Regions from separate parts of the Actinomyces qiguomingii genome, predicted to be linked through region 1. Evidence: riboswitches for the same ligand, from Rfam matches in the RefSeq annotation. Region 1 holds a riboswitch; the other holds the start of a gene.
What was found. Region 1 has a riboswitch for S-adenosylmethionine ahead of CWT10_RS09800 (cobalamin-independent methionine synthase II family protein). Riboswitches for the same ligand answer to the same signal wherever they lie in the genome.
Positions count from the first base shown of each region.

Region 2: it holds a riboswitch for S-adenosylmethionine, as region 1 does, so the genes downstream of both, CWT10_RS15990 (methionine ABC transporter ATP-binding protein) here and CWT10_RS09800 (cobalamin-independent methionine synthase II family protein) in region 1, are expected to answer to the same signal.

Region 1 is NZ_CP025228.1:2,361,071-2,369,928, reverse strand. It holds gene CWT10_RS09825 (glycosyltransferase) at 1-283, shown strand, start outside; gene CWT10_RS09820 (hypothetical protein) at 280-963, shown strand; gene wecB (non-hydrolyzing UDP-N-acetylglucosamine 2-epimerase) at 1,013-2,224, shown strand; gene CWT10_RS09810 (DUF2334 domain-containing protein) at 2,225-4,150, shown strand; gene CWT10_RS09805 (Tat pathway signal sequence) at 4,161-5,792, shown strand; SAM riboswitch class I at 5,895-5,997, shown strand; gene CWT10_RS09800 (cobalamin-independent methionine synthase II family protein) at 6,006-7,202, shown strand; gene CWT10_RS09795 (cation:proton antiporter) at 7,240-8,538, shown strand; gene CWT10_RS09790 (histidinol-phosphate transaminase) at 8,571-8,858, shown strand, end outside.
Region 2 is NZ_CP025228.1:3,805,829-3,814,686, reverse strand. It holds gene CWT10_RS16000 (low molecular weight protein-tyrosine-phosphatase) at 142-828, shown strand; gene CWT10_RS15995 (alpha/beta hydrolase) at 885-2,081, opposite strand; SAM riboswitch class I at 2,296-2,386, shown strand; gene CWT10_RS15990 (methionine ABC transporter ATP-binding protein) at 2,380-3,471, shown strand; gene CWT10_RS15985 (methionine ABC transporter permease) at 3,468-4,187, shown strand; gene CWT10_RS15980 (MetQ/NlpA family ABC transporter substrate-binding protein) at 4,328-5,179, shown strand; gene CWT10_RS15975 (hypothetical protein) at 5,228-6,595, opposite strand; gene CWT10_RS15970 (hypothetical protein) at 6,682-8,049, opposite strand; gene upp (uracil phosphoribosyltransferase) at 8,147-8,785, opposite strand; gene betT (choline BCCT transporter BetT) at 8,825-8,858, opposite strand, start outside.

The DNA of each region.
Region 1 (8,858 bases):
CTGGTCATGGGTTCCTGGCGCCTATCTTCTGGCCTTCGGCCCCTCATACCTGTGCGCGCTGGTGTATTGGCTCTATGTTCGTCAGGAGGGATCCGGTCTGATGCGCTGTATTGCATGGTGCCATGTCTTCGTGGTCTACGGACTGCTGTCCGGCGTGTACGGATGGCGCGCACTGACGCGGGAGATCATAGGACGTTCCGGCTGGGCCAAGACCGCCCGTGAGGCCACCCGCGCACCAGGCGTGCTCGCCACCGGTATGCCCCTGGGGCAGGTGCAGCCATGAGCGGCGGCAATCACCGGTATTCGCGGCGACGGGCGGCGAAGCTGTTAGCGGCCCTGCTCACGATCACCGTCGCGGTGGTATTGACCGCGGTCACCTTCGTGCGAGGGGAAGGCATGACCTGCGCCGACTGGCGGCTCGTATTCGACGGTTACGGCGCGGCGGCATGCCAAGCCCAAACGGTGACGCTCACCCCCGCGGCGGCAACCCGTGCCGATGAGACCCATGCGGGCCTGGCCACTTCCGAGACGGTCGTCGTGCAAGCAGGACGAGTCACCGCTGGCCAGGCGACCGTGCTGACCCGCAAACAGCTGCGTCGGGGTAATGCGCCCAATCCCTGGGAGGTCGCCTGGCTACTGTGGAGCTATCAGGACAATGACCACTTCTATGCACTTGCGCTTAAGCCGAACGGATGGGAGGTGTCCAAGCAGAACCCTGCCTATCCCGGGAAACAGCAGTTCTTGGCATCCGGCAACACTCCCGTGTTCGCCATTGGTCGCTCATACCGGGTGACGCTGAAGGTGGACACCACCACCCCCGGCACGATGCGCGCCGAGATCGCGGTAGACGGCGAAGACCTTGTGACCATCACCGACACCGACTCGCCCTACCGCGCCGGCCCGCTGGCCGCCTACACCGAAGACGCAGCCGTCGAGGTAACCCTTCGACCGGTCAGTCCCTGATGTCGGCGCCATTAGTCCCACACCGGCCCCTGAACTCTTAAGGACCAAGATGATTGACACCGTTCCCGCCCCCGCAAACGGCGCGCCGCAGCGCGTCATGCTCGTATACGGCACCCGGCCCGAGGCCATCAAGATGGCTCCGCTCGTGCAGGCACTGAAACGTGACCCGCGCTTCGAGCCGGTTGTGGTTGTGACCGGACAACACCGGGAAATGCTCGATCAAGTCAATGAGTTCTTCGGCATCACTCCGGATGTCGACCTTGATATACATCGGCCCGGTCAGAGCCTCACCCAGGTGACTGTGGGAACACTCGAGGGGGTCGAACGCGCCATCGCCGAGTACCAGCCAAACCTGCTGGCCTCCCAGGGCGACACCACCTCGGCTTTTGCCGCTGGACTGGCCGGCTTCTACCAAAGGGTGCCGGTGGCCCACGTCGAGGCCGGGCTGCGCACGGGCTCCGTCTCCTCCCCGTTTCCCGAGGAGGCCAACAGGCGACTGCTGGCGCAGGTGACCGATCTGCACCTGTGCCCGACATCCCTGGCCCGCGCCAATCTGTTGCGGGAGAACACCGACCCTGCCGCCGTGGTCGTCACCGGCAACACCGTCATTGACGCGCTGCTGGAGGCCGTCGAACGGCCGGTTCCGTTCAGCGACCCCGCGCTCGTGCGGGCCACCGCCGATCCCGGCCGTCGCATAGTGCTGGTCACAGCGCATAGGCGGGAGTCCTGGGGCAGGCCGATGCACGGCATTGGTCGGGCTCTGGCCCGCATCGCCCGCAGCCACCCCGATGAGGTGATCGTCCTGCCCGCACACCGCAATCCGAAGGTTCGCGCGGCGCTGCTGCCTCACGTGGAGGGCCTGGACAATGTAGTGGTCACCGAGCCGCTCCAGTACGGACAGTTCTGCACCCTGATGAACCGGTCCCACCTGGTATTGACGGATTCCGGCGGCATACAGGAGGAGGCTCCGGCACTGTCCAAGCCCGTGCTCGTCATGCGGGAGAACACTGAACGACCCGAGGCGATCGACTTCGGCGTCGCCAAGCTGGTGGGCACCGACGAGCAGGCCATTGTCGAGTCGGTGAGCCGTCTGCTGGACGACCCCGACGCATACAACGAGATGGCGGGCGCCGCCAATCCTTACGGTGACGGGCGTGCCTGTGCCCGCATCGTCGCCGCCATGGCGGCGCTGACCGGCCTGGGCCGACGCCTGGCCGATTTCACCCCCGACCGCTCCACCCCCAACACAGAGGAGAGTTGAATGAATCGCCTGTCCCTGAATCGAAGCCGCGGCGTGCCCCTGGGCATCATGTTGGCCGCGGCCGCGCTGGTGCTGCAGACAGGAGCCGGACCGGCCGTGCCCGCGACGGCTGCCCCGGCCGCGCCTGTTGCGCCTGGGGCGCCCGTTGCATTGACGGACGCCACCCAGGAGGCACCGGTCGAGTCCCCTCCCGAGCCGGCGGCGGCTGCTGATAGGGTTCTGCCACTGGTGGCCGCCGGCGTCGTAGATGCCGCGGAGCTGGAGCAACCGGCGGATGCGGCCCCGCCGCCGCAGGTACGCGATCTGCCTCAAGGCGTGGCCCTGCCGGGTTCGGCGCGCACCTTCTCCACCGAACAGGCCGGCCCGGCACGCACCCTGGTCCTGTTCGACTCCACCGGCTCTTACGCGCACCTTGGCGAGTACTACGCTTTGGGCATGGGGATGCTGGCCTCTCACTCCGGCACGGTGACGACCATGCCGGTGACCGACTATGTCGCGGGATTGGCCGGCTCCTACACCGCCGTGATCTACACGGGCTCCACCTATGACGAGCCGCTGCCGCAGGCATTCCTAGATGACGTGCTGACCGGTGACGTGCCCGTGCTCTGGTCTGGATTCAATATCTGGCAGCTCGCGGCTGACGCCGAGGACCGCGCCGCCTTCGTCGCCCGCTACGGGTGGGACGCCGCCGACTCCTACATCAACTCCGCCGACACGGTCACCTCGGTGAGCTACAACGGGCAGTCCCTGAGCCGTAACGCCCTGAATTCCGGTGGCATCACCGCCCCCCACATCATCAGCCCGCAGGACGTCACGGTCCTGGGAAGCGCACAGTGCACCGACGCCGCCGGCGCCGCCACCGACTGCGCAGCTGTCGCCCAGTCCACCGGCAGTTCCTTCCCCTGGGCCGTGAAATCCGCGAACCTCACCTATATCGGTGAGGTCCCTCTTTCCTACCTGTCCGAGACCGACCGCTACCTGGCCGCGGCAGATATTGTGCTGGACACCCTCCAGCCCGGGGCGGCGGCCGTACGGCAGGCGGCCGTGCGCATCGAGGATGTCAGCCCGGCCACCACGGGCGCCGAGTTGCGCACCATCGTCGACTATCTGACCGGGGCGGGCGTCCCGTTCCAGATCGCCGTGGTACCCGTTTACACCGATCCGAACGGTGTTTACAACGACGGCGTTCCCGAGACCCTCACCCTGGCGGATAACCCGGAGCTGGTCGAGGTGCTCCGCCACGCCGTCGCCAACGGCGGCACCCTGATCCAGCACGGCACCCGCCACCAGTTCTCCACCCTGGATAATCCGTACAATGGGGTCAGCACGGATGACTTCGAGTTCATTCGCTCCTGGTGCACGCAGACCAACGACAACACCGCCCCGGCGGTCGCTTGCGCCAACGACTCATGGGTGCAGATCGGCGGTGAGCTGCCCGGTACCGACGCCGCCTGGGCCACCCGGGAGGTGCTGGAGGGGCGGGCGATCTTCACTGAGGTCGGCCTGCCAGAGCCGACGGTGTTTGAAACACCCCACTACGCGGCCACGGCCGCCGCATACCGCGGCATCAACGAGGTCTACCAGGTGCGTTATGAGCGTGAACTGTTGCACGGGGGCCTGCTGACCGGGCGCAGCGGCGGGGACTTCGACTACTACGGCCAGTTCTTCCCATACGCCGTGAACGACCCTTACGGAACGCATGTGCTGCCTGAGAACCTGGGCAACGTCGAACTCGAGTCCTATAACCAGCACCCGCCGCGCCTGCCCGCGGATATCGTGGCCGCGGCACAGGCGAATCTGGTCGTCACCCACGCCACGGCGAGTTTCTTCTTCCACCCCTACTACGACGTCTCGCTCCTGCAAGAGGTCGTTGAAGGAGTGCGGGCGCAGGGGTACACCTTTGTGGCCGCCACGGATCTGATCTGAGAGGAAACCGATGGAAATCGCACGAAACGATTCCGGCGAGTCGCCTGAAGACTGCGGCTCACTGGTTGAGGCCCGGGACGAATCGGCGCGATCGGCGTGCGTGTCGCGCCGAGGGGCACTCGGTGTGGCGTCGGTCGGGGCCGCCGCCCTGCTGCCGGTGATTGCGGCTTCACTGAGGGGGATAACGGTAGCCGGAACCGGTCCCGAGTCCTCGTCGACGGCGGCCGGAGGCGGGCAAGTGCTGCTCGATGTCGCCGGGGCCGATGGCAGGCTTCTTGATCTTGATGCCCTGGTGGAATTGCAGGTCAATGGCGCCGACGCGGACACCCGTGACGACGCCCTGCTCGATGCCGCCACGTTGGAGCTCATCGAGTTGGCTCCCCTGGAGCCGCACGCCCAGGCCACGGCTGCCCTGGAGCTGCCGGCGGGCCGCGCAGCTTGCCTGACCCTGTCGTGGCCGACGAGTCACGGATACTCCGCCCTGTTCGCTGACCTGCCCGGGCCGGGCCGCTACGCCCTAGCGGAGCTGGCCGCACGCGGCCTGCATAAGGCACAGGAGGAGATTCAGACCCAGCTTCGGTCGATTGCCGAGACTAAGGCGCAGGAGATCGACGCCTTGCGCACCCGCACCGGGCAGGCCCTGCAGAACTGTGAGGCCGCAACAACCCCGACCGAGCGCGCCGTGGCGGCCAATGCCGCCCTTGAGGCGGCCACCACGGCGCAAATAGCTCAGGATGAGGCCGGGACCCGGCTGGGTCCCGAAGCCGCGATGCTGGGCGTGACCTTCACCTCCGTGCCCCTACCGGGTAAGTCCGCGCAGGCCGTTGCCAGGCTGACCGAGGCGGGGCGCCAGTCGCTGGTGCGGATCGTGGTAGACGATACGGACGATCCCGAGGAGATGGCGGGATGGCGCCGGTGTGCGGCCGAACTCCACGATGCGGGCGCGCAGATCATGGTGCAGATAGGTGACTCGCAGGTGCTCAATGACTTCGACGAGGCCTCCTGGACCCGGAGGATCGATGCGCTCGTCGCCGCCTTCCCCGACGCGGATGCGTGGGAGATAGGCAACGAGCTCGCAGGGGAGTGGACCGGCCCCAATGCCGTGGAGCGGACGCTGCAAGCGGCCCGGGCGCTGGCAGCCGCCCCGGCGACCGCATCCGCGCCCCGTTTGCTGACCGTGTACTACCAGCTCGGACAGGGGACGGCCGCCGAGTCCGTCATGTCTTGGACCGCCAACAATCTGAAGGGGGAACTCGCCGAACTGACCGACGTCGTCGGACTGTCGGTCTACCCGCAGTGGCATCCGCTGGGATCCGGGGCCAGGCGGGTCCTGGAGGTTCTGGGGCGGATGGTCGCAGACAAGCCCACGGCCCTGACCGAACTGGGCTACGGAGCGCAGGACCTGGACGACGGGCCGTGGTGGTTCGGCTCCGCCGACGATACCGGGGCGGGGCGCGATGCAGTGGCCCGGCATCTCACGGCGGTCGCTCTCGGACAGCCGCGCGCCTGGGCCGCCCCACTGTGGTGGTACTACCTGCAGGACGACGGTCTCGCGGCCACGGAGGATTCGGCGGTGCAGCAGAGCGGGGCCGGGGCGGTCTCACAGGAACTGGTCGCGGCGGCGCGCGTGGAGTCCGCATAGCCGGTCCGCCCACTGTTGCCGTAATGGCAGCAATGGCAACAACCCGGCGCGCGGCCACGCCGTCGGTGTCGGTAAGCGGGGATATCTTGATATGGTGTGCGCGCACCATCCAGAGCGGCTGAGAGACCTGGCTCGTCGACGCCGCAGCAACCACGCCGTCGGCTCGCGTCCGGCGGTGCGGTGCTCCCGCCAGGACCGATGGAAGGACCTGAAATGGCCACGCAAATCCGCACCACCCATGTAGGCTCCCTGCCCCGCACCGATGCCCTGCTCGAGGCCAATGCCGCGCACGCGGCCGGCACGCTGGACGATGCCGGGCTCGCGACGATCGTCGCCGAGCAGACCGACGCCGTCGTCTCCCGGCAGGCCGAGATCGGGCTGACGACCGTCAATGACGGCGAATATGGGCACGCCATGACCGAGAAGGTCGACTATGGCGCCTGGTGGTCCTACTCTTTCAGCCGCTTCAGTGGCCTGGAGCTACTGGACCAGCTGCCCGAGCGCAAGCCCACCCCGGCCGGCAAGCTCGAGCTGGATGCCATGACGGATCGTCGTGACTGGGTCGCGTTCGCCGACACCTACGCCGACCCCACTTCCGGCATCCACTTCTCCGCAGGGCGCCCCTGGGTGTTCCCGGTGGTGACCGGGGAGATCCGCTACATAGGACAGGACGTCGTCGCCCGTGACATTGCCGCACTCACCCGCGCCCTGGAGCGGGCTGGTAAGCCGCTGAACGAGGGCTTCCTGGCCTCCGTCAGCCCGGCGTCGGCTGCGCGCGTCGGCAATTACCACTACGAGGATGACGAGGCCGCCGTATGGGCCTGGGCCGATGCTCTGCGTGAGGAGTACCGGGCGATCACCGACGCCGGGCTCACCGTCCAGATCGACGCCCCCGACCTGGCCGAGTCCTGGGACCAGTTCATCAGTGAGCCGTCCTTGGAGGACTACCGCCGCTTCTCCGCCGTGCGCATTGAGGCCCTTAACCACGCCCTGCGCGGAATTGATCCCGCGCAGGTGCGTTATCACGTGTGCTGGGGCTCATGGCACGGTCCGCACTCAACGGATCTGGGCTTCGACAAGATCGTCGACCTGGCCCTGTCCGTGAACGCCAACGGGCTGAGCTTCGAGGCAGCCAACGTCCGTCACGAGCACGAGTGGAAGATCTGGCAGGATACCGAACTGCCCGACGGCAAGTACCTGATTCCTGGCATCGTCTCCCACGCCACCAATGTGCTGGAGCACCCCGAGCTGGTTGCCGACCGCATTGAGCGCTTCGCCCGACTGGTCGGCCCCGAACGCGTAGTCGCCTCCACCGACTGCGGCCTGGGCGGACGCGTGCACTCCCACATCGCCTGGGCCAAGCTCGCCTCCCTGACGGAGGGCGCTCGGCTGGCGTCCACGCGCTTGTAGTCCTCTTCACAGGGGCAGGGCCCTAGGCTCTGCCCCTGTGGAGACGCTGATGATCGCGGTGGCGGGTCTGCTCGTCATCGCCGCATGCAACCAGCTGGCCCCTAGAGTGGGGGTGGCTTCGCCCCTGCTGCTTCTGGTGCTTGGCATCGGGATCGGCTTCCTGCCCTTCGTTACGGCGATTGAGCTCAATCCGGAGATCGTTTTGGAAGCGGTGCTGCCGCCACTGCTGTACTCCACGGCCGTATCGATGCCGGTTGCGGACTTTCGTAGAGAGTTGCGCTCGGTGTCCGCCCTGGCGGTCGGGCTGGTGGCCGTGTCCGCTGTTGTGATTGGCCTGGTGGCGCACATGCTGGTGCCCGCAATCCCTCTTCCCTGGGCCATTGCCCTGGGGGCGGTGCTGAGCCCGACCGATGCCGTGGCCATCGCAATAGTGCGTGGGTTGGGTGTCACTGACCGCATCATCACGATCCTGGAGGGGGAGGGACTGTTCAACGACGCCACGGCCCTGATCCTGTTGTCCTCGGCGGTTTCCGCGGGGGTTGCCCGCTCCACCGACTCTCTTGAGCCGGGTGCGCTGGCCGCCCAGTTCCTGACCTCGCTGGCGCTGGCACTATTCATCGGCTGGGCGGTCGGGACGTTGGCGGTGCGTGTCCGCGCACGTATCAGCGAGTCCACGGCGGACACGGTGGTGTCCTTCACCGTGCCGTTCCTGGCGTCGCTACCCGCCGAGTACCTGGGCGGCTCCGGCCTGGTGGCGGCGGTGGTCGCCGGCCTGATCACCTCCTATCGGGGCCCGTGGCTGTTGTCGCCGGTGCACCGCGTGAACGCCCGGCACAATTGGCGCACCATCGAGTTGATTCTTGAGGGCGGCGTCTTCCTGTTTATGGGGCTGCAGGCCTACGGGATCGTGCAGGAGGTGGCCGAGGTCGGATACGGCGCGCGCACCGCCGTCATCCTCGCCGTCAGCGCCTGGGTGTTGACTGTGCTGGTGCGCCTGGTATTCGTTGCTCCGATGCTGGTGTGGCTGGGCTGGGTGCGCCGACGCCGTAGTCGCCGCCTGGAGTACTTCACGTCCGAGCCACTGGGGCCCCGTGAGGGCGCCGTCATCATCTGGGCCGGGATGCGTGGCGCCGTCACCCTGGCGGCCGCCCAGACTCTGCCGCTGTCAACGCCTGCGCGGCCGCTGCTGCTGCTGGTGGCGCTGCTGGTGTCCGGCGGGTCGCTAATCGTCCAGGGACTGACTCTTGACCCCCTGATCCGTCTGATGCGCCCACGCATGGCGCAAGATGACGACGCACAGACCACGACCGTCGACTTGGCTGTCACGCCGGGGTGATCGCACCTGGAATCCGCGTAGACTCTCACCCCGTGACAGTGCTCCCGCTGCGGCCCGAGCTACGCGGCTGCGAACCGTACGGCGCCCCCGAATTGGACGTGCCGGTGCGCCTGAACGTCAACGAGAACCCCTACCCGCCCAGTCCCACGGTGATAGCAGACATCGCCGCGGCGGTCAGTGAGGCGGCCGCCGGGCTCAACCGCTACCCGGAGCGGGACCTGCCCGCCCTGCGCGCCGCCCTGGCCGAATACCTGGATGTGGAGTCCGGTGTGCTCCTGGACCGGGAGCAGATCTGGGCGGCCAATGGTTCCAATGAGGTC
Region 2 (8,858 bases), 1.4 Mb from region 1:
GCGCGCACGCCTCCCCATCGCCGAGTTCGGTTGAAATAACCACCGAGATCGGTCGACGTTCCTGCCCCGGGCGTGCCCCCTGCCCGCCGGAGCAAACCGCCCCGGCTTGAAACCCCGCCCGGACTCGGCCAGGCTCCTGCCATGACCGCGATCTCCGGCCCCACGCCGGCCCCCACCGAGCCCGCCGCCCCGGACACGCCGACCCACTTCGCAGGCCCCGACCTGCCCGCGCCGCATGATCCGGCCGGCCCCTACGGCGTCGTCATGGTGTGCACCGGCAACATCTGCCGCTCTGCCATGGCCCACGCCGTACTCGTGGACCGGCTCGCCGCCGCGGGCATCCCCTCCTACCCCGGGGGCGTTGCGGTCACCTCGGCGGGCGTCTCCGACGAGGAGGCCGGCAACCCCATGGACCCCCGCGCCCAGCGCGTATTGTCCGAGGCCGGCTACGGCGGCGGTGGCGACGCCGCCTCCCGCGCCGTTATGGCGGTCATCTCCCAGCATGCCGCCCACCGCATCAGTGACACCGAACTACGCCGCGCCGACCTCGTTCTCGCCATGACCGCCGCGCACCACCGCGCCCTGACGCGCCGCGCCGCAGGCCTAGACGTCGACCCGGGCCGCATTCTCATGTACCGCCAGTTCGACCCCACCGCCCCCGCCGGCCCGACGACGACGGCCACGCCCGCCTCCCCGTCGAGCCTGGACGTGCCCGACCCCTGGTACGGGACCCTCGCCGACTTTCTGTACACCCTCGACGTCGTCGAACGCGTCAGTGACGCCCTCACCCCCAAGCTGGCGAGGCTGGCGGCCGAGTTCGCTCAATAACAAGGGGCGCCGGCAACCAGCCCCCGGCCCGGGGCGGCCCGACGTCCGGCCGCGGCTCAGCCCAGCCGCTCGGCCAGCCAGCCGGTGAGCGTGGCCAGGTACTCCTCACGCGCCGGCAGAGGGGAAAGCACCAGGTCGTGCACCCCGCCGGGGATCTGCACCACCGTGACGTCCTCGCCCAGGAAACGGGAGCGCTCCAAGATCTGGTCCACCGACAGCACCGTGTCGCAGCGCAGCGCCTCCTCGCGGGAAACGCCCGGCCCGCCCGACGCCGTCGAGCAGCACACCAGCACCGGCACATCAATGCCAAGGCCGTGGCGCACCTCCCGCTGCAGTCGGCGAATGCCCGCCAGGAAGCCGGCTCGCACCGGGAACGACGGCGAGGGCTTCAGCGCCAGGTCCCAGTCCCATTCCCCGCCCCAGCGGCGATGCAGGGTGCGGGTGTAAATATCAACCTCAATCGGCCCCGGATCGGTGACTACCGGCAGGGCGGTTGCGGCGTCGTCGTGCGGACAGTCCGTGGAGGGGCCCCGGGAGGGCGTGGCCTTGGAGGCGGCCTCGGCGGGTTCCAGCTCCTTGTTCTCGTTGGGGTTGTCGATGACCCGGTCGGGATCGCGGCGGGATAGCAGGTCGACGAAGGCCGAGCCGTAGGAGCGCACCAGGCCGGAGGAATTCAGCTGCAACCAAGGGGAGTTGAGAGCGACGGCGTCCACCGATCCGGGGTGGTCTCCGGCCCAGATCACCGCCTGCAACCCGCCGGTGGAGTGGCCGTTGAGTACAACCGTGGAATGTCCGTGCTCGCCGCGGATGATGTGCAGCGCCTCGGCGATCTCCTCGTCGTGCACCCGCAGGTCGCGCACGTCGTGGGGAGACCAGTAGTCCACGCCCGCACGGCCGCAGGCGCGCAGTTCCAGCGCATAGAACTCGTAGCCCGCCGTGAGGAAGGCGTCGGCCAGCCAGGTCTGGAAGAAGTAGTCATTACGTCCGTGCAGGTACAGCACGGCGCGTGCATGCCGGGGGGCGGGCGACTGCCCTTTCGGTTCAGGCGTTGGGATGGCACCGCGCTGATGGACGAGCACGGCGTGATCCGCTCCCGGTGCGGCGGGCGAATCGGTGACCGGGATGGTGCGTGCCACCCAGGGTTCGCCCAGAATGTCGGGCACCGGCTGGGAGGTCCTCCCGGCGGCGGGGGAGAGCGGGGTGGTGGGCGGGTCCGGCTGCTGGCCCGGCGTCGTCTCGGTCGTGGATGCCATGGCGGAATCCTGTCACGGACGACGGCGCCCGGTCGGGCGGTTCGCCGGCTCCGATTCGGAGGCGCCAGCCGATCTCGATGGTCATATCGACCGATCTCGATGGTCATATCGACCGAACTCGGCGGTAACGTCGACCGAACTCGGTGCAGTGATGCGCGCATCGTTTTTGTCCTACGGCTTGCCCCGGACGCCGCTGGCCATTTAGTGTGGGCGGCGACCATCCAGAGCAACCGAGAGACCTGGCTCATCGACGTTGCAGCAACCCCCGTTCGCGGAGAGGGTGCTACCGCCAGGACCGATGGAGGACCACGTGACGCAGCCACCTGCATCCCAGGACCCAGCCCCGGGCGGCGCCGCCGCGCCTTCCGGTGCCGCGACCGCCTCCGCCGCCCAGGAGCCCATGATCTCGCTGCGCGACGTCCACAAGGTGTACAAGCTGCGTGACGGCAGCACCGTACGCGCCTTGGACGGGGTGAACCTGGAGGTGCAAGCGGGCTCCATTCACGGCATCGTCGGCACCTCCGGCGCTGGCAAGTCCACCCTGGTGCGCTGCCTGACCACCTTGGAACGCCCCTCCTACGGTGAGGTGCGTGTGGCCGGTCAGGATATGACCGCGCTGTCCACTCGTAGCCTGCGTGACGCCCGCCGTGCCATCGGCATGGTCTTCCAGCATGCGAACCTGCTCGACTCGCGCACCACCGCCCAGAACATCGCCTACCCCTTGGCGCTTGCGGGGGTGCCCAAGGGGCAGCGGCACGACACGGTCGTGCGCATGCTCGATCTGGTGGGCCTGGCCGACCGCGGATTCTCCTACCCCTCCCAGCTCTCCGGCGGTCAGCAGCAGCGCGTCGGAATCGCCCGGGCGCTGGCGGACCAGCCGCAGGTGCTGCTGTGCGATGAGCCCACCAGCGCGCTGGACCCGGAAACCACCCGTCAAATCCTCAGACTGATACGGGACGTGCGCGACCGGCTCGGTGTCACCGTCGTGATCATCACTCATGAGATGAGCGTGGTCCGCCAGATCTGTGACTCCGTAAGCCTGCTTGAAGCCGGTCGCATCGTGGAGTCCGGTCCCATTGAACAGGTGGTCTCCGACGTCGGCTCCCGCCTGTCCCATGAACTCGTCCCTGCCCCCGAGGTCCCGGATGGGGCCCTGCCCGACGGCGACGTCGTCATTGACGTGGCCCTGACCGCCCACCCCGGGCAGCCTGCCGCCGCCCAGGTGCTGGCACTGGCCGCCGAACGGGGCGCCGACGTCGCCGGCGGCCTGTTCGAGACACTCGGAACCGCCCAGGTCGGTCGCCTGGCACTTACCGTCCCCGCCGAACAGGCGCCGGGCGCACTCACCGCCCTGCGTGAAGCGGGCGTTACCGCGGAGGTACGCGCATGAACACTCTGACAGCCTCCGTGGAGGCGATCGCCGCGGCCGCCTCGGGTGACAACACCTGGTTCAACAATCCCGCCATCCAGCGCAAACTCGGACCCGCCACCCTGGAGACCTTCCAGATGCTGGGCGTATCCGGGGCCCTGACCATCGGGCTCGGTCTACTGCTGGGGCTGGCGCTGGTCACCACCGGCAAGCGTGGTCAGCACAGCAACCGGGTCGTGTACGAGGCGCTCTCCCAGATCGTCAACCTTGGGCGTTCCATGCCCTTCATCATCCTCATGGTGGCGCTGATCCCCTTCACCCGCATGCTCGTGGGCACCTCCCTGGGTTGGGGGGCGGCCTGCGTGCCGCTGACCGTCGGCGCGATCCCCTTCTATGCGCGCCTGGTGGAGACCGCCATCAACGACGTCGACCACGGCAAGGTCGAGGCGGCCCTCATGATGGGAGCCTCCAACCGCCAGATCACCTGGGGCGTGCTGGTCCGCGAGGCCCTGCCCACCCTCATTCAGTCCGCCACGGTCACCGTTATCACGCTGCTGGGTTACACCGCTATGGCCGGGACCGTGGGCGGCGGCGGCCTGGGCGACCTGGCCATTCAGTACGGCTACCGGCAGAACGCCTCAGACGTCATGGTGATCGTCGTCGTCCTGATCGTGTTCGTGGTCGCCGTCATCCAGGTGTGTGGCGACATGCTCAGCCGGCTGGTCGACCACCGCTGAGCCTCGACCAGCCGGAGTCCCGGGGCGAGGCCCCGACGGCTCGGCTCACAAGACTTCGCGCCGACGCCTCCGCCGCGCGCGTCGGCGCCCGCAACCGAATTCGCGCGGCTTTGACGACTTCAAGACAAGGAACCACAGTCATGAACTTCACCATTTCCCGCCGCAGTGCCCTCGTGGGCGGCGTCGCCTCCGCCGTCGCCCTGACCCTGTCCGCCTGCTCCGGCAACTCCGGGGGAGTCGACGGCATCAGCGTCGACGGCGACACGGCCACCATCTCCATCGGCGCGACCTCCCAGCCCCACGCTCAGATCCTCCAGTGGGTGCAGGACAACCTCGCCGCCGACGCCGGACTCAGCCTTGACATCGTAGAAATCGAGGACTACGACATCCCCAATGCCTCGCTCAGCGACGGCTCCCTGGCGGCGAACTTCTTCCAGACCCCCAACTTCCTGGAGCAGCAGAACGAGGAGAAGGGCTACGACTTGGTGGCCATTGCCGACGTGCACATCGAACCCATGGGTATCTACACCGACAAGGGCTACAGCTCGGTTGACGAGGCCGCCGAGGGCGGCACGATCGTGCTCAACAACGACCCCGCCAACACCGCCCGCGGCCTGAAACTGCTGGAGTCCGCCGGCCTGATCACGCTCGACCCCGACGTCGAGATGCCCACCACCCTGGACGTGACCGAGAACCCCAAGAAGTTCGAGCTGATCCCGGTCGACGGCGCGCAGACGCCCATCTCGATGGCTGATTCCGAGTTGGCTGTCATCAACGGCAATTTCGCGCTTGCCGCAGGCCTGAACCCCAGCGCGGATGCGCTCGTCCTGGAGCCCAGTGGGGAATCCCCCTACGCCAACCAGCTCGTGGTGCGCAGTGCCGACAAGGACAACGAGCACCTGGTCAAGCTCGCCGGACTGCTGAACACCGAGGAGCTGCGCGCTTACATTGAGCAGACCTGGACCGACGAGTCGGTGGTTCCCGCCTTCTGAGCTGGAGCCCGCCGATCGTCGTGCCGCCCCGCCTCCTGACTCCAGAGATCAGGAAGCGGGGCGGTAACCTGTCAGCGTGCCGGTGGGCGGGTCATAGCCGATGGCGTAGTCGGTGGCGACCAGGTCGAAGAGGGCGCCGGAGTCAGGGTCCATGCCGGGGAAGGTGATCTGCTCCCCGGTATCGGCGTTGTACATCAGGCGGAAGGTCTGGATGTCCTGGGAGTCGGTGACTCTTGGCCCGGCCGTCATGACGGAGCGGTCCGCAGCGATTCGGATAGCGGACAGGCAGGACGGGCCGTCGGCCGAGTTCGGAAGTTCGATTGTGCGCCCGTAGGTGATATCGACTGACTTGGCGCAACGGTCCTCATCGGCGTTGACTATGCCGAGTACGGTATCCAGAGAATTGTCGGCGAAGCGTGTCCTGAACTCGGCGAGTGAAAGCGATCCGAACACGGGAACCACCCATGAATACCGGGGGGTGTCGAACTGCTCATCGTAAGAATCCGTCGGCTCGCCCCCATCAAGGTCGTAGGTGTAAACCACGGATCGGTCGGAGGTGTCGGTGAGTACGATGAACCATCCGTCACTCGCACCGTAGGCCGCGTAGCTGCGGATATTGTCAGGAGACAGGGGCAGGTTGAGCTGGACTTTTTCACCGGTGTCGATATTGTAGATCTCGCGGTAACTGATATTGCAGTAGCGTTGATCGCCGTGCGGGAACACTGTCGCGTAATGAGCGGACTGGGCGCGTAGGTAGTCGGCGGCATAATCGGTGCTCGTCGTCCACAGCGGGGTGTCTGGGGCGTCCTCTTGATAACCGGTGCATTTGTTTTCGGAGGTGCAGGCGATGGCGATGTCGTCCGCTATGAGGACGCCGTCACTGGAGGACCATTTGGCCTCGCGGGTTTCGCCGGTATCCAGGTCGTACAAGGTGGTGTCGTGGATGAGGGTGTTGTTTCCCCAGAGGAGGTATGCGGGCTTCATGGGGATGTCGAAGTCGTCGCTCGTATCGCCGGAATCGTTGGTTGCGTCAACGGTTGCAGACCAGGACTCCGTTACGCCCGAATCGGTCAGGTCATATGCGGTAAGCGTGGAAGCGGCGGGGTCGTCGCCGGTGTCCAGGGTGAGCAGATGGCCCGGCACGGTCATGACCTGCGCGTTGGCGGCCACGGTTGTGGTCCAGGTTCGCTCGGCACCATTGGTCCATTCCGAGGAGGGGCCGGTGATCGCGAGTTGATTCGGTTCCGCGAGTGCTGCGTAGTTCTTGCCCCGGGCCAGGGCCAGGGCGCCGCCAACAATGAGGCTGAAGGTCAGCACCGCCGCCAGGACGGCAGTCGCGATTGCCCGCGCGCCCAGCGGCTCCGGTGCTGTGGGCGACAGGCCGGACGGGCCGGGCAGTGGCGTCGGGGGAGTCATGTCTTTGATGGTAGGCAGTTCGGCGGCGCGGTAGAAGTGATGATGACGGGGAGAGGTACCCGTTTGCCCCCTTATCCGTGAAGGATTCAACCTGCGGGGCGGTAGCCTGTCAGCGTGCCGGTGGGCGGGTCGTAGCCGATGGCGTAGTCGGTGGCTACCAGGTCGAAGAGGGCGCCGGAGTCAGGGTCCATGCCGGGGAAGGTGATCTGCTCTCCGGTATCGGCGTTGTACATCAGGCGGAAGGTCAGAACATCCTGGGCGTCGGCGGCTCCGAGTCCGGCCGTCATCACGGTGCGGTCCTCAGAGACGTGGATTGCTGACAGGCAGGAGAGGTCGTCGGTGAACTGCGTAACCTCAATCGTTCGTTTGTCAATGACGTCAACCGACTGGGCGCAGTTGCTGTCATCGCGGTTCACTATGCCGAGCAAGGTCTCGGTTGAGCCGTTGGCGAACCGTTCCTTAAGCTCCGCCTGCGAACGTGCCCTGTAAATGTTGACAACCGACTGGTTATTGGCCAGGGTCGCGCTGTCCGCATAGGAGTCGATTGGTTCGCCGCCCTCAGGGGGAAATGCGTAAACAGTGTTCCGGTCGCCGAACTCGGTCAGATAAATCATCCAACCATCGGTTGCCGCATAAGTGGCGTACCCGGCGATGTTCTCCTCCGGGATCGGGATGGTAAGGGGAACCCGCTCGCCGGTGTCGATGTTATGTATAGTGCGGTTCCCGAGAATGCAGTACCGTTGCCCATCACGTACAAATACAGTTTGGTAGAAGTTCGACGCGTACTGGAAGTAGCGCTTGGGGTACTCCATGGTTGCGGTCCACTGCGCTGTATCCGGCTGGTCCTCTCGGTACGCGGTGCACTCGCCGCCGGAGGCGCAGGCGATGGCGACGTCGTCGGCGATCATCACGCCGTCGCTGGAGGACCAGGGAGCCTCGCGGGTTTCGCCGGTGTCCAGGTCGTACAAGGTGGTGTCGTGGATGAGAGTGTTCTTCCCCCACATGAGGTAGGCGGGCTTCATGGGGATGTCGAAGTCGTCGCTCGTGTCCCCCGCATCAGTAGAGGCGTCTACCTGAGCCGACCAGGACTCGGTCGCACCCGAATCGGACAGCGCATACGCCGTGAGGGTCGCATCGGCGGGATTGTCCCCGGTCTCCAGGGTCAGTAGGTGGCCCGGCACGGCTATTACTTGCGCGTTGGCGGCCACGGTGGTGGTCCAGGTCTGCTCTGCCCCGGCGGTCCAGGCCGGGGACGGTGAGATGTAGGTGACCAGGTCGGTGGGCGGAGGAATCGAGTAGTCGGTGCCGCCGCCCAGTGCCAGGCCGCCGCCCAGTACGGCGCCGAATGCGAGTAGTCCGGCTGCGATGGCGGCGCCGATGGCTCGCGGGCCGAGCCGGTCCGGCCCCACGGGAGGGGATGCGGACCGTCCGGGCGACGCCGTCTGAGAACTCATGACTCGATGCTAATTGTTCGTGGGAGCGGGTAGAAGTGAGGGTCGAGCTTGATCAGTCCGCCGATTCGGCGGCGTTATGTCGGGCGGTGGGACGTCTTCAGTCCACGATGCCGTACAGGCGGTCACCGGCGTCGCCCAGTCCGGGCACGATATAGGCGTGCTCGTTGAGGCGCTCGTCTCGGGCGGCGGCGACCACGGTTACCTCGGCGCGCTCACCGATGGCCGCCTCCAGGGTGGCGATTCCCTCCGGTGCGGCGATCAGGCAGATGGCGGTGACATCGCGTGCGCCGCGCTCCAGAAGGTAGTTGATGGCGGCCACGAGGGTGTGGCCGGTTGCCAGCATGGGGTCGACGACGAAGCACTGGCGACCCGACAGGTCGTCGGGCAGACGATTGGCGTAGGTCTCAACCTCCAGGGTGTCCTCGTTGCGCTTCATGCCCAGGAAACCGACCTCGGCGGTGGGCAGCAGCCGGGTCATGCCCTCGAGCATGCCCAGCCCGGCGCGCAGGATCGGAACCACGATGGGGCGCGGCTCGGCCAGACGACGGCAGCTCGTCTCCGCCACCGGCGTCTTGATGCGGACCTCCTCGGTGCGTACGTCCCGGGTGGCCTCGTAGGCCAAGAGGGTCACCAGCTCGTCGACGAGCTGCCGGAAGACCGCCGAGGGCGTCTTCTCGTCGCGCAGAACAGAGAGTTTGTGATCGATGAGCGGATGATCGGCAACGTGCAGGCGCATGGGTCAAGCCTAAAGGAATCACTCCCGGATGAGGGGCGCTCAGACGGTTTCGGCGGCGCCCAGGTACTCCAGC